3 regions of the Ruminococcus sp. AM42-11 genome follow, and region 3 is predicted to be linked to each of the others. Evidence: riboswitches for the same ligand, from Rfam matches in the RefSeq annotation. Region 3 holds a riboswitch; each other region holds the start of a gene.
The links. A riboswitch is a leader RNA that binds a small molecule or an ion and turns the genes downstream of it on or off. The one in region 3 is predicted to bind cyclic di-GMP.

Region 1: another riboswitch for cyclic di-GMP. It lies ahead of DW904_RS20595 (transporter substrate-binding domain-containing protein); the one in region 3 lies ahead of DW904_RS16825 (helix-turn-helix transcriptional regulator).
Region 2: another riboswitch for cyclic di-GMP. It lies ahead of DW904_RS01875 (transporter substrate-binding domain-containing protein); the one in region 3 lies ahead of DW904_RS16825 (helix-turn-helix transcriptional regulator).

Annotation. Positions count from the first base shown of each region.
Region 1 is NZ_QUIO01000057.1:7,449-10,734, forward strand. Features, by position in the region: partial or broken gene DW904_RS20590 (response regulator) at 1-1,560, shown strand, start outside; cyclic di-GMP riboswitch class I at 1,712-1,787, shown strand; gene DW904_RS20595 (transporter substrate-binding domain-containing protein) at 1,988-3,286, shown strand, end outside.
Region 2 is NZ_QUIO01000002.1:44,947-48,232, forward strand. Features, by position in the region: partial or broken gene DW904_RS01860 (ATP-binding protein) at 1-620, shown strand, start outside; gene DW904_RS23435 (helix-turn-helix domain-containing protein) at 651-986, opposite strand; gene DW904_RS01870 (helix-turn-helix transcriptional regulator) at 980-1,267, shown strand; cyclic di-GMP riboswitch class I at 1,401-1,476, shown strand; gene DW904_RS01875 (transporter substrate-binding domain-containing protein) at 1,640-3,286, shown strand, end outside.
Region 3 is NZ_QUIO01000033.1:20,174-23,459, reverse strand. Features, by position in the region: gene DW904_RS16840 (YodL domain-containing protein) at 1-408, shown strand, start outside; cyclic di-GMP riboswitch class I at 1,140-1,215, shown strand; gene DW904_RS16825 (helix-turn-helix transcriptional regulator) at 1,609-1,848, shown strand; gene DW904_RS16820 (LytTR family DNA-binding domain-containing protein) at 1,937-2,674, shown strand; gene DW904_RS16815 (sensor histidine kinase) at 2,671-3,286, shown strand, end outside.

The DNA.
Region 1 (3,286 bases), on a different contig from region 3:
GGAGACAGCAAACAGGGCCAAGAGTACCTTCCTTTCCAACATGTCTCACGATATCCGGACACCAATGAATGCGATCATCGGCTTTACCACACTGGCTGTAAGCAATATTGATGATAAAACAAGGTTCGGGATTATCTGGGAAAGATCCTTTCCTCCAGTAACCATCTGCTTTCCCTGATCAATGATATCCTGGATATGAGCCGGATTGAGAGCGGAAAGATCCATCTGGAAGAAACGGAGGTCAGTCTGTCGGATGTGCTTCATGATCTGAAGACGATCATCAGCGGGCAGATCCATGCGAAACAGCTGGAGCTTTATATGGATGCCATGGATGTGACAAATGAGGATGTCTATTGTGATAAGACACGACTGAATCAGGTGCTGCTGAATCTTTTGTCCAATGCGATCAAGTTTACTCCTGCTGGCGGAACCGTTTCTGTCCGGCTGAAACAGTATCCGGGTCTCCAAAGAGGCAGTGAACTGTACGAGATCCGGGTGAAGGATAACGGAATCGGTATGAGTCAGGAATTTGTACAGAAGATCTTTTCTCCTTTTGAGAGGGAGCGGACTTCCACTGTAAGCAGGACTCAGGGTACAGGACTTGGTATGGCCATCACCAAGAATATTGTGGATATGATGGGCGGCACCATTGAGGTCCGGACAGAGCAGGGGAAAGGTACCGAATTTATCGTCCGACTGCCATTCCGGACTCAGCCTGAGCACCAACGTATAGAGAAGATCATAGAGCTGGAAGGTCTTAAGGCTCTGGTTGTAGATGACGATTTTAATACCTGTGACAGCGTGACAAAAATGCTTGTGAGGGTTGGAATGCGTTCGGAATGGACACTTTCCGGTAAGGAGGCTGTTCTGCGTGCACGACAGTCTATGGAGCTTGGGGATGCCTTCCATGCTTATATCATCGACTGGCGACTGCCGGATATGAATGGTATTGAGGTCACCAGACAGATCCGCAGTCTTGGTGACGATACACCGATCATTATTCTGACTGCTTATGACTGGTCAGACATCGAAGTGGAAGCCAGGGCTGCAGGAGTAACTGCATTCTGTGCGAAACCTCTGTTTATGTCCGATATCAGAGATACCCTGATGACTGCCATTGGCCAGAATCAGGCTGAGCAGGAGAAGCCTGTTCTTCCGGCGGCATGCTCAGATTTCAGAGGCAGATGTATACTGCTTGTGGAAGACAATGAGCTGAACAGTGAAATTGCGGTGGAGATCCTTAATGAATATGGCTTCCTGGTGGATACTGCAGAAAATGGGGCAGAGGCAGTAGAGAAGGTCAAGAGGTCGAAACCGGGCGGTTATGATCTGGTGCTGATGGATGTGCAGATGCCGGTAATGAACGGATATGAGGCCACGAAGCAGATCCGTGCCCTTAGGGATCCGGCACTGGCAGGAATCACCATCCTTGCCATGACGGCCAATGCTTTTGACGAGGACAGAAAGAAAGCGTTGGAATGCGGTATGAATGGATTCTTATCCAAGCCAATCGTTATAGAGGAATTGATCAGTACATTACAAAATAATCTGACAGATTAGTAATAAAAACCTGCTAAGAAGTTCGGTTAACAACTTTTTAGCAGGTTTTCAAATTATTTTTAAGCGTTAAAGCGGTGAGGTTTTTCTTGTGTAAAGTGGAGCAAGGGAGTATAATAAAATCAGTTTTTTTGTATAATTTTAAATGCTCTAATATGGAAATCGGCAAAACAGATGAAAGTCTGCGACGCAAAGCTACAGGGCCTGTAAAATGGCAGCCAGTTGCATGAAATGAGATGCGCTGCCTGTTTGGCAGCGTTTTTATCACCCGGGGCATTGCAGAGATGATGGAAATTACACAGCAGCAGTACACAGCAACAGGGATGAATGCACATATTGCAAAACCGATTGATATAAAAACAATACTTGCTGTTTTTGACCTGGTGTTTGGAACATCATAAAACACAAACGGATGAAGGAAATAAAAAATATGGATAAAAGTAGAAAAAAATCAGCCGTACTATTTGCATGTATATTTGTGGTCCTGGGAATGTGGATGATGTTATCGGTACACTGCCAGGCTGCTGAAACGAATAATGATGAAAAACAGCCACAGACCATCCGTGTCGGCTCATTTGAGGATACCTTTAATTATGTCGATAAAAACGGTGTCAGACGAGGTTATGGCTACGAGCTCATGCAGGCTCTGGCAGGTTATACCGGATGGAAATTTGAGCATGTGAAATGTGACTGGTCCAACTGTTTTGATAAGCTTGAAAATGGTGAGATTGATATCATGGGCGATATTTCTTACACCGATGAACGTGCACAGAAGATGCTTTTCCCGGATGAACCCATGGGTGAGGAAAAATATATCCTTTATGCTGATTTATCGGATACGGATATTGGGACGTCTGATTTCAAATCTATGGATGGGAAACGTGTAGGTGTGCTCATGGGTACTGAGCCTGAAATCATGCTGACAGAATGGGAAAATAAGAATGGCATACATACAGAACATGTAAATGTGAATAATAATGATGATGTCGAAAAGAAATTAGCGAATCATGAAATCGATTGTTTTGTATCTCTGGAGGAATCCATCTGGTCTGAACAGGGAATATCATCCGTTACCACGATTGGTAAATCCGGCATATATTTTGTAATAAATAAAGAGCGCAGCGATATCAAGACAGAGTTGGACTGGGCTATGCGTCAGCTGGATCAGGATAGTCCTTTTTTCAAGGCGGATCTGTATAAAAAGTATTTTACGCTTGATTATTGTCAAAGTCTTACAGGCGGAGAAAAGTCCTGGTTGGAAGAACATGATGGTATCCGGATCGGATTTCTGAGTAATGATGCGGCAGTATTTTCTCTGGACGAAGAGACTGGAAAACTTACCGGTATGCTGGCAGAATATTTCTCTTATGCCAAAGACTGTCTGGGAAATCAGACACTGGAATTTAATATACAGGAATATGATGATTATGATGAAATGCTTCAGGCTTTACAAGAACGAGAGATTGACATGATTTTTTATGCTGGCAGGAATCCATATTTTGCAGAAAAAAACGGATATACACTTACAAACACAGCCTGGACCTACAGCCTGATGGCGGTAACAGATGAGGAAAAATTTGATGAGAATAAGGTGTATACTGTAGCTGTGCCCAGGGAAAAATATGCCTTAAAACAGCATATTGCATTCAGTTATCCCCAATGGAAGCTTATAGATTGTGATTCGCTTGACGATGCAGCAGATATGGTCATTCATGAAAAAGCAGACTGT
Region 2 (3,286 bases), on a different contig from region 3:
GGATTCTGGTTGATGTGCTTGCATCTGCAATCGGCGCACCGACCAACCCTTCAAAGATTGCCAATACCTTTGCCAGTGAGCGCCAGATGACTTATGCTAATAAAATCATCTCCAAGCATATCGACCATTTGACAGATGCCTTTTTGATTTCCAAGGCAAGCCGATACGATATTAAGGGCAGAAAGTATATCGGTGCAAATCTGAAATACTACTTTACTGATCTGGGACTGAGAAATGCACGTCTGAATTTCAGACAGCAGGAGCCTACTCATATCATGGAGAACATTGTTTATAACGAGCTGCTGATCCGTGGCTACAATGTTGATGTGGGTGTCGTGGATATCTTCGATAAGGATAAAGAGGGCAAACGTGTTCGCAAGCAGTTGGAGGTTGACTTTGTGGTGAATCAAGGAAACCAGAGATACTATATCCAGGTTGCATATGACATGACTTCGGAAGAAAAACAGACGCAGGAGTTCAATTCTCTGCGTAATATCCCGGACTCTTTCAAGAAGATCGTCATTGTAAATGGCAGCAAAAAGCCTTGGAGAAATGATGAAGGTTTTGTCATCATGGGAATGAAGTATTTCTTGCTGAATGCGAATAGTCTGGAATTTTAAGTCGATTTGAGTTGTTGCTGTGGTGTTGTTCTATTTCAAAAAAGAGTGAAATGATATAAATAAGGCCACGGCTGATTTCATGTTGGAACAGCCGTGGCTCAGTTTATTTATCCGTACAAATGAGACTGTTCCGCAGATTATGTAGAACAGACAGAGTACGATTCCGATAGTGAGAACATCAGATGCATAATTACCAGAACCACGAACAGGAATATCACCTGATTCCCGGAAGTCTTTCAGCCATTTTGTTAATGTGCTGTATCCGATGCCAAGATTTTCTGCACATCCACGTATTCCGAGATTTTTGTGATCCTGATAGTACTGGACTGCATCAAGTTTAAATTGTTTGTCATGTTGCTTTGCCATATGAGATCCTCCTTCAGCATGCCTCTATTGTATCATGCTTATGTGTATTTGGAATTTCCCAGTCATCACTGGGAAGAATCATGGCGCAGGAAAACCTGCCGTCGCTGATCACACTTGAAAAAATATGTACAGCTTTGGGCGTGACATTATCACAGTTTTTTCAGGAAGGTAATTCAGAGAATCTGACAGAAAAACAGAAAGAAGTTTTAAGGATATGGAACAATCTGAGTACAAATGAGCAGGAAACAGTGATGTCAATGCTGCGTGGTCTTCGGAAGTAGAAGAACAGTTCGAGTATATGTATCGGCTGTTCTTTTTTTATTTTTGTCGTTAAAACGGTAATGTTTTCTTGTGTATACTAGAGCATTAAAGTATAATGAAATCAGTTTTTTTGCATAAGTATTAAAGCTATAATAAGGAAATCGGCAAACCAGATGAAAGTCTGGGACGCAAAGCTACAGGGCCTGTAAAATGGCAGCCAGTTGCATGAAATGAGGTTGCACTGTCTGTTTGGCAGTGCTTTTTTATGGTAGAGCACTTGAATAAGTAATACAGAAGCTGTTTGGAAAAATAGCGGGGAGGTTATTGACAATTAATGAATGTAAAATTAAAATCTGGAAGCAAGCAACTGTAGCCTAGAGGAGGGGAGAAAGATGAAGAAGTGCAAATTAGTACAGAATATAATGAATTTCAAATTTTGTTACATTATATTTTGCACAATTATATGTTTTATTGTTTTATCCGTTCCTACATTTGCCAAAGAAAACTCTGACAATGTTATCCGGGTAGGATCTTTTGAAGAAACTTATAATACCGTCAATGAAAAGGGAGAAAGAAGCGGCTATGGTTATGAGTATCTTCAAGATATTGCAGGTTATGCAGGATGGACATATAAATACATAACAAGTGATTGGAAAAACTGCTTTACACAGTTGGAAAATGGAGAGATTGATATTCTTGGTGACATTTCCTATACAGACGAACGTGCTGAAAATATGCTTTTTTCCGATATGCCTATGGGGGAAGAGAAATATTACATCTATACGGATGCATCCAATATGGATCTTACAGCAGGAAATTTGGATTCTTTTGAGGGAAAAAATATTGGTGTGTCTAAAGATAATATAGTGGAGGATGTGCTTAATGAATGGGAATCAAAATATGGTCTGCATACGAAGCATATCAATGTTTCTACAACCACAGAAATTATGGACAAACTGTCGAAACATGAAATTGACTGCTTCGTTTCGGTAGAAGAATCCCGTTGGGAAGAATCGGATATTTCACCGCTTACAAGTATTGGAGAGACAGAAATCTATTTCGCTATAAATCCAGAACGTCCGGATATCAAAGAAGCACTGGATAGTGCTATGCGCAGAATCAAGGATGACAACCCATTTTACACAGATGATCTCTACAGGCGTTATCTTTCTGCACAGAGCAGCTCGTTTCTTTCAAAAGAAGAAAGTGAGTGGATCGGGCAGCATGGTGCAATCCGGATAGGGTATCTGAATCAGGATGGAGGTATCAGCAGTGTAGATCCATCAACAGGTAAACTGACAGGTGTTATTACAGATTATGTGGATCTTGCAGAAAATTGTCTGCAAGGTCAGACTCTGGAATTTGAATTAAATGGATATGAGACAAGAAGTGAACTGCTTCAGGCATTGCAGGATGGAAAAATAGATCTGATTTTTCATGCAAACCAGAATCCATACTTTGCAGAAACAAATGGATTTGCTTTGTCGGATACGCTGTTGACTCTCAATATGGCAGCAATTACGGCAAAGGATTCTTTTGATGAAAATAAAGAGAATATAGTTGCCGTTGAAAAAGATGATTTTGCATTGAAAGCATATCTTTCATACAATTATCCGCAATGGAAGGTTGTGGAATATGAAACATCAGATGCAGCAGTAAAAGCAATGCAGAAGGGGGAGACGGATTGTATTGTAAGCAATTCAGGTTCTGTTTCAGACTATTTGAAAAATAATAAGCTTCATAGTGTTTTCCTGACAAAAGAAGCTGATGTTCCATTTGCTATTCTGCAGGGAGAACCGGTTCTTTTGTCCATTCTGAATAAAACACTGACATCTATGCCTACAACTCAATTTTCAGGTGCAGTAGTTTCGTATAATGCTTCCTTACGAAAAGTTACAGCGAAGGATTTTATTCAGGACAATTTACTGACAGTTTCACTTATCGCTGGAATTTCTTTTTTCGTTGTTCTGTGTATAATTCTTGATTCTTTGAAAAAATCAAAACGTGCGGAAGAAAAATCCAAGAAGTCTGCTGAGCAG
Region 3 (3,286 bases):
TTAAAGATGCAGAATGAAATGAAATTGACAGATGAAAGCTGGATCAGCTACCAGCAAGGAAAAGGCAATGAAGAGTATCAGAAGTATATGGAAGATCTGACAGATATGCAGAATCATGTACTGCCGTATCTGCAGAGCTTTTGCAGCCTGGAAGAAAAAGGTGTGAAGGAGAGACGAGAACAGCAGGTAGTAGAGAAAAATGAGAGCAGAGAAGCTGTGCCAAGAACTGGCGGTGAAGCAAATATAGCAGTTAAGGATGCGGGGAAAGCTGAAAGAAAGGCAATAACAGGAAAAGAGAAGAAACCGTCGATCCATGAACGCTTGGAAATCAATAAGAGAATCATCCAGGAAAAACAGGGAAAAGATGAGCCGGAGAGAGGAGCTGATTTGAGTGTAAGGATGGTGTAGTATAAGATAGAATGGAGTCGGAGGTCACAGATAACAATGTGGCTTTCGGCTTTTTGTTTTGAATGATTATGCTTCAAACTTTTATGTGATAAACGTAACTTGCTGTGATATTATAAAAATGATATAAGTGAAAATGACTTTTGCGGAAAGGAAAGTATCTTTATTTTTTTATGTGTATGCTTCCTATTGTGGAAATGAATACTTGCAAAGTTGATAACTAATATTTTTCTGCTATTACAGGTGCAATAAGAACATGTAATAGCGGAAATGAGGAATAGTTACTTGTAGATAGAGAAGTATATTGCGGATAAAATAACATCTCTATGTGAAAAGCGTGATATCAGTAAATGCAGATTATCGCAACTGTCGGGAATTTCCCAGTCGTCACTGGGAAGAATCATGGCACAGGAAAACCTGCCGTCGCTGATCACACTTGAAAAATATGTACAGCTTTGGGCGTGACATTATCGTAGTTTTTTCAGGAAGATAATTCAGAGAATCTGACAGAAAAACAGAAAGAAGTTCTAGGGATATGGAACGATCTGAGTACAAATGAGCAGGAAACAGTAATGTCAATGCTGCGTGGACTTCGGAAGTAGAAGAACAGTTCGGGTATATGTATCGGCTGTTCTTTTTTGTTTTTCGGGCGTTAAAACGATAAATTTTTCTTGTGTATAGTTGAGCGTTAAAGTATAGTAAAATCAATTTTTTGCATAAGATTAAAGCTATAATAAGGAAATCGGCAAACCAGATGAAAGTCTGGGACGCAAAGCTACAGGGCCTGTAAAATGGCAGCCAGATGCATAAAATGAGGTGCACTGTCTGTTTGGCAGTGTTTTTTTACGGTGTTATTTCATAGACATAACAATAATGATTTTATCAGGAAAGAATGAGAAAAATAAAAGTATGAAAAAGGCAAAACGATGACTGGCAACAGTGGGAAAGAAGAACGGAGGCTCCGGCCCGGCACATTGGAAAATAAAAAATATGGAAAATAGTATGATAAGTGAAAAGCCCTGCGCAGGACCGGATGTGTTCTCGTGGGGCTTTTCTGCGTCTGATAAAGACAGGTTTTTTGCAGATTTCTCTAAAAACAGGAAAACTGTCAAAAAATATCATACATAGATCAAAAAGACTATATATGGGCGACCTTTTAAAGACGGTTTATATAAAATAGAAGAAAAAAAGGTGGTTGATTCCGTGGATATAAAAACAGCGGTCATATATCGGTTAAACGATCTGATTAAGCAGAAAGATATCACAGTGAATGAAGCGGCGGTGCGCTCAGGCGTCCCGCCTTCAACACTGAAAAATATTTTGTATGGACAAAGCAGGAATGCTGGCGTAGTTACAATTAAAAAGATATGCGATGGATTGGATATTACAATACAGGAATTTTTTGAAGATCCCATCTTTGCAGATTTGGAACCGGAGTTATAGGAACAGGCAAATAATCTTAGGATTCAGATTCTGCAAGATGGTTTTTTTATGGGAGAGGGTTAGAAGAAACTAACACTGGAGGATGAATATGTGTAAAATAGCAATTTGCGACGATGATAAAGAATACAGGGAGAAAATAAAGACGGTCATAGAAACGGAAGGGATTCTGTCTTCGAATGAGATACGGTTTTATGAATATGAATCAGGAAAAGAATTATTGGAAGATGCGGATATTTTGCATGATCTGATTTTTATGGATATGCGTATGCCTGGATTGGATGGAAATAAAACAGTACTGAAGCTGAGGGAATATAATGAAGCAGCGATATTGGTGTTCTGCTCCGGCTGTTTTGAACTGACTCCTGACAGCATTAATGTTGGACAACCGTTCCGGTACATCATGAAGGATCTGCATGACAGAAGTCTGAAAAAGGAAATACCTATGATTTTATTAAAAGTGAAATTGTGCTGTGGAGATTCTTCCGTGACAGTTACATCGGCGGGAAGGATAATGCGCATCCATACGGAAGACATTTTATATATCTGTCTGGCGAAAAGGGGCTGTACGATATACATTGCCAGACAGGGAAAGATAGAAGAGATGCATTGCAAGGAATCTTTAAGTGATCTGTATGAGTGTCTGGCCGGAAGGGGATTTGAGTATGCACACAACAGCTATATTGTGAATTTGGCAAAAGTGGAAGGATTGGAAAAGAACGTTGCGTTGCTGCCGTTTGGAATCCAGTTGAATGTTTCGAGGTCGAGAAAAGGACAGTTTGCCGACGCACTGATAACATTTCTTGGGGAAAGGAACGGCATGGTATGATAATAAGAGATTATTTGATTTGTCTTCTTCAGATGTATCTGTTGGAGGACTTGGAAAAGAACATACTCCCATACAGAAGAGAAAGATTCTGGGAAAAATTTCTCGTATATTGTATCGCAGCACTGGCAATGTTCGGAACCAACCGCCTGGAATCCTCAATACTTAATATGGTAATGATTCCGGTAATCTATATGATCGCGTCTATGGTTGTGTTCCGGGGAAATATATGGAAGAAGCTGGTTACGGTATGCTGCTATTATGTGCTGGCAATTATTCCCGAATTTCTCTTTGCGGCACTTACGAATGCATATGGCGTGACTGGTGCGTCCGAGGGCTTCAGGACTGAAACAGAAAAGACATTAGCACTCCTGCTGATGAGTACCATGACATTTCTGTTTATTAAATGCATTAATCAGGTAACAAGGAAAAGGGATTATCTGACGATTGAAAATAAAACATTTACAGTGCTGCTCATGCTGCCAACCGCAACGATCGTTATGTTAGGATGTATGTTTTATTCGCACACTTCTTTTGAAGGAATGAACAGGGTCATGGTTCCGGTAGGAGCTTCGCTTCTGTTAATGACGAATATCTTCATTTTCACAGTATTTG